Regions from separate parts of the Nocardioides pymetrozini genome, predicted to be linked through region 2. Evidence: predicted binding sites of a transcription regulator. Region 2 holds the regulator's gene; the other holds the start of a gene.

Region 1 (2,394 bases), 1.9 Mb from region 2:
TTGCCGAGCAGGGAGACCACCGCCGGGACGAGCGTGAGCGCGGCGACGAGGGTGACGAAGACCGCGATCGCCAGCGCGGGGCCGATCGCCCGGAAGATGCCCAGCGAGCTGAGGATCAGGGCCATGAAGGCCACGATGACGGCGCCACCGGCCGAGGCGATCGCCTCGCCCGCGCGGTCGAGGCTGTAGACGACCGACTCCTTGACCGCGGCTCCCTGGCGCAGGCGCTCGCGGTGGCGGAACAGGAAGAAGAGGATGTAGTCGGTGCCGACGCCGTACAGCACGACGACCAGGATCTGCTGCACCGACGCGTCGGCCTTGAGGTCGAAGATGTCGTTGGCCCAGGCGATCGCCCCGGTCGCGATCGAGGAGACCAGGCCGACCACCACGATCGGCAGCAGGCAGATCAGCACGCTGCGGAAGATCAGCGCGAGCAGGCCGACGATGAGGACCACCGTCGCGATGCCGACGATGACCAGGGTGTCCTCGCCGGACTCCTGGGAGTCCAGGCCCTGGGGGACCGCGCCGGTGGCGCGGATCTCCAGGTCGGTGCCGGACGTCAGCTTGTCGATGTCCTTGCGCATCTGCTTCGCGTCGTCCATCGCGCGGGTGTCGTAGCCGGTGGCGCCGTCGGCCAGCGGCACCACCGCGAACATCACGGTCCCGTCCTCGGAGAGGTTGGGCTGGCCCGACTCGCCCTGGGTGATCACCGCGGGCTGGAAGGTCTTCTTCCCCAGCTCCGGGGCGAGGGCGGTGGCGACCTCGGCGACCTCCGCCTGGTCGGCGTCCGTCAGCCGCTCGCCGTCCTTGCGCTCGATGACGAGGATCGCGCCGGGGGAGAACGCGTCGGAGAACTCGTCCTCCTGCAGCGTCATCGCCTTGATCGACTCGTAGTGGTCCGGCAGGAACTCGGAGTTGTCCTGGGTGGACTCCAGGGCCGGGGCGGTGGCGCCGACGACCACGGCGAGCAGGACCCAGGCGGCGATGACATACCAGCGGAAGCGGGTCACGAAGCGACCGAGCGCGGCGAACATGGTCGCAACGCTAGTGGCGGACCCGACCCCCCGGTCAACCGACTTTGGTAGGGCGTCACCAGCGCCATCGGGAGGGTGCCTCTGGCACTCCCTTGCGGAGAGTGCTAGTTTCAGCGTTGGCACTCTCACCGCGAGTGTGCCAATGCACGACACACAGACACAGTCTTAGAAAGTGGAGGTCGACATCGTGTCGGTCAACATCAAGCCGCTCGAGGACCGGATCGTCGTCAAGCCTCTCGAGGCCGAGCAGACCACCGCCTCTGGTCTGGTCATCCCCGACACGGCCAAGGAGAAGCCCCAGGAGGGCGAGGTCCTGGCCATCGGCCCCGGCCGTATCGACGACAACGGCAACCGGGTCCCGCTCGACGTCGCCGTGGGTGACAAGGTCATCTACAGCAAGTACGGCGGCACCGAGGTCAAGTACGCCGGCGAGGAGTACCTCATCCTCTCCGCCCGCGACGTCCTCGCCGTCGTTTCCTGATTTCTTCTCGAGCCGTGTGGGCGAGAGCGACCTCCGGGTCGCCCTCGCCCGCGCGGCTCGTTCACGTTGAGGAGTAGCAATGCCCAAGATCCTGGAGTTCGACGAGAACGCCCGCCGCGCGCTCGAGCGCGGTGTCGACGCCCTCGCCAACACCGTCAAGGTGACCCTCGGCCCCAAGGGTCGCTATGTCGTACTCGACAAGAAGTGGGGCGCCCCGACGATCACCAACGACGGCGTGACCGTCGCGCGCGATGTCGAGCTGGACGACCCGTTCGAGAACCTCGGTGCCCAGCTCACCAAGGAGGTCGCGACCAAGACCAACGACGTCGCCGGTGACGGCACGACCACCGCGACCGTCCTCGCCCAGGCGCTGGTGCACGAGGGCCTGCGCGCCGTCGCGGCCGGCGTCAACCCGATGGGCCTCAAGCGCGGCATGGACGCGGCCGCCGCGGCCGTCGGCGACGCCCTCAAGGCCGCCGCGCGCGACGTCGACGACGAGAAGGACATCGCCTCGGTGGCGACGGTCTCCTCGCGCGACAGCCACATCGGCGACCTGCTGGCCGAGGCCTTCGGCAAGGTCGGCAAGGACGGCGTGATCACGGTCGAGGAGTCGAACACGCCCTCCACCGAGCTCGAGTTCACCGAGGGCATGCAGTTCGACAAGGGCTACATCTCGGCGTACTTCGTCACCGACGCGGAGCGCCAGGAGGCGGTCCTCGACGACCCGTACGTCCTCATCCACCAGGGCAAGATCGGGGCGATCGCCGAGCTGCTGCCGCTGCTGGAGAAGGTCATCCAGGCGGGCAAGCCGCTGTTCATCCTCGCCGAGGACGTCGAGGGCGAGGCGCTCTCGACGCTGGTGGTCAACAAGATCCGCGG
Region 2 (2,394 bases):
CATCGCCGCGACGGCGCGACGCAGCTCACCCTGGTGACACAGGTTGGCGTGCTCGGTCGAGCGCTGCAGGAAGCCTCGGTTGAGGTCGTGGGCGGGATCGGTGAAGGCGCCCAGCGGCACCCGGACGCGGGTCTCGGCGGGGGCGTCCGCCGGCGCGCTGCAGCGCTGGAGGAGTACGAAGTCGAGGTTCAGGCCGACCCGCATCCGCACCTCGTCGCAGCAGGTGCACTGCTCGAGCCCGAGCGCGTCGAGGCGTCCGGAGAGCGTCACGGTGGCGTCCCGGTCGGGGGAGTTCGTGGCACCCAGGCCGCTGCTGGCGGTGAGCAGGGCTCCGCGACCCTCGGCGGCGGCCTGGGCGAGGGGCGAGCCGGCGGGGCAGGTGAGGACCGGTCGGCCGCCGTGGTCCTGCATCTCGAGGAGGCCGTCGTCGATGTCGTCGATGCCGTCGACGACGAGCTGGACCTCATGCGGGCAGGCGAGGATGCTGCGCGCCGCGGCGGCGATGCGTCGTACGTCGAGACCGGGGTCGAGCGTCATGACCTCTCCTTCGTCCCGGCGAGGTGCCGGGCTCCTACGGAAGATTAGGTGAGCCTAACCTACCCGTCGCCGCCCGGGGAGGGAAGGGCGGCCCGCGGGTCCGGAGAATCGGTGGGGTCGGCGCTAGGATTGGCACTCCCCGCGGCGGAGTGCCAGGCCGGGGAGCCCGAAGGCGAGCGAGGAGGTGGGCATGCAGGAGGACCGCAGGCTTGCCGTGCTGCGTGCGATCGTCGAGGACTACGTCGCCACGGAGGAGCCGGTCGGCTCGAAGGCGCTGGTGGAGCGCCATCACCTCAACGTCTCGCCCGCGACGATCCGCAACGACATGGCCGCGCTCGAGGACGAGGGCTATCTCCACCAGCCCCACACCAGCGCCGGGCGGGTGCCCACCGACAAGGGCTACCGCCTCTTCGTCGACCGGCTGTCCACGGTCAAGCCGACCACATCGGCCGAGCGACGTGCCATCGCGAGCTTCCTCGAGGGTGCCGTCGACCTCGACGACGTCGTTCACCGCTCGGTGCGGCTGCTCGCCCAGCTGACCCGCCAGGTGGCCGTCGTGCAGTACCCCACGCTGTCGCGCTCGACCGTGCGCCACATCGAGGTCGTCGCGCTGACCCCGAGTCGGCTGCTGCTGGTGCTGATCCTCAGCTCCGGCCGTGTCGAGCAGCGCCTGGTCGAGCTCGACGCAGACATCGACGACGACGAGCTCGCCGGCCTGCGCTCGCGGATCAACCTCGCGGCCACCGGCGAGGTGATCGCCGACGCCGCCAGCGCGCTCCAGGCCCTGGTCCGGCAGGAGGACGGCACGCCGCCGAGCTCGTCCGCCTCCCCGGCCACCGTCGCCGTCGTCGACACACTGGTCGAGGCGATGAGCGACCACCGCTCCGACGAGCGCGTCGTCGTCGGCGGCACGGCCAACCTGGCCCGCTTCGGCGACAGCTTCGAGACCTCGGTGCGTCCGCTGCTCGAGGCGCTGGAGGAGCAGGTCGTCCTGCTCAAGCTGCTGGGCGAGGCCACCTCCGGTGGCGCGGTGACGGTCCGGATCGGCGCCGAGGGCCCGATCCAGGAGCTGGCCTCCACGAGCGTCGTCGCCACCGGCTACGGGCCCGACGACGCGCTGGCCGCACTGGGCATCGTGGGCCCGACCCGCATGGACTATCCCGGAACCATGGCTGCGGTGCGCGCCGTCGCGCGCTACGTCTCCCGCATCCTCGACGAGAGCTGAGAAGAAGAGAAGTGAGCCAGGACCCCTACGAGCTCCTCGGCGTCGACCGCGACGCCGACGCCGACGCCATCAAGAAGGCGTACCGCAAGCTCGCCCGCCAGCTGCATCCCGACGTCAACCCCGACCCGGAGAGCCAGGAGCGGTTCAAGCAGGTCACCGCCGCCTACGAGGTGCTGGCCGACCCGCAGAAGCGGGCGGCGTACGACCGCGGTGGCGACCCCTTCGGTGGCGGCTTCGGCGGACAGGGAGCGGGCTTCTCGTTCACCGACATCATGGACGCCTTCTTCGGCGGCAACCCGGGCGCCGCCGGCGGTCGGGGCCCGCGTCCGCGGACCCGCCGCGGCCAGGACGCGCTGATCCGGATCGAGGTCGAGCTCGCCGAGGCCGCGTTCGGCGTGTCCCGGGAGCTCAAGGTCGACACCGCGGTGCGGTGCACCACCTGCGGTGGCGAGGGTGCGGCGCCGGGCAGCCACCCGGTTCCGTGTGAGACCTGCCGCGGCGCGGGCGAGGTCGCCCACGTCCAGCGCTCGTTCCTGGGCGAGATCCGCACCCTGCGCCCCTGTGCCGCCTGCCGCGGCTTCGGCACGATCATCCCCGACCCCTGCCGGGAGTGCGCGGGCGACGGGCGGGTG

The links. Region 2 encodes HrcA, which represses chaperone genes, less so after heat shock. Its sites were predicted from a motif close to TTGGCACTCGNNNNNNNCGAGTGCCAA; they were not measured.
Region 1: groES (co-chaperone GroES) is a predicted target of HrcA. The motif match lies at 1,116-1,142, and genes of this name have one in related genera.

Annotation. Positions count from the first base shown of each region.
Region 1 is NZ_CP175556.1:900,297-902,690, forward strand. Features, by position in the region: gene ACJ5H2_RS04395 (MMPL family transporter) at 1-1,034, opposite strand, end outside; gene groES (co-chaperone GroES) at 1,222-1,515, shown strand; gene groL (chaperonin GroEL) at 1,595-2,394, shown strand, end outside.
Region 2 is NZ_CP175556.1:2,846,885-2,849,278, reverse strand. Features, by position in the region: gene ACJ5H2_RS14005 (hypothetical protein) at 1-537, opposite strand, end outside; gene hrcA (heat-inducible transcriptional repressor HrcA) at 728-1,762, shown strand; gene dnaJ (molecular chaperone DnaJ) at 1,774-2,394, shown strand, end outside.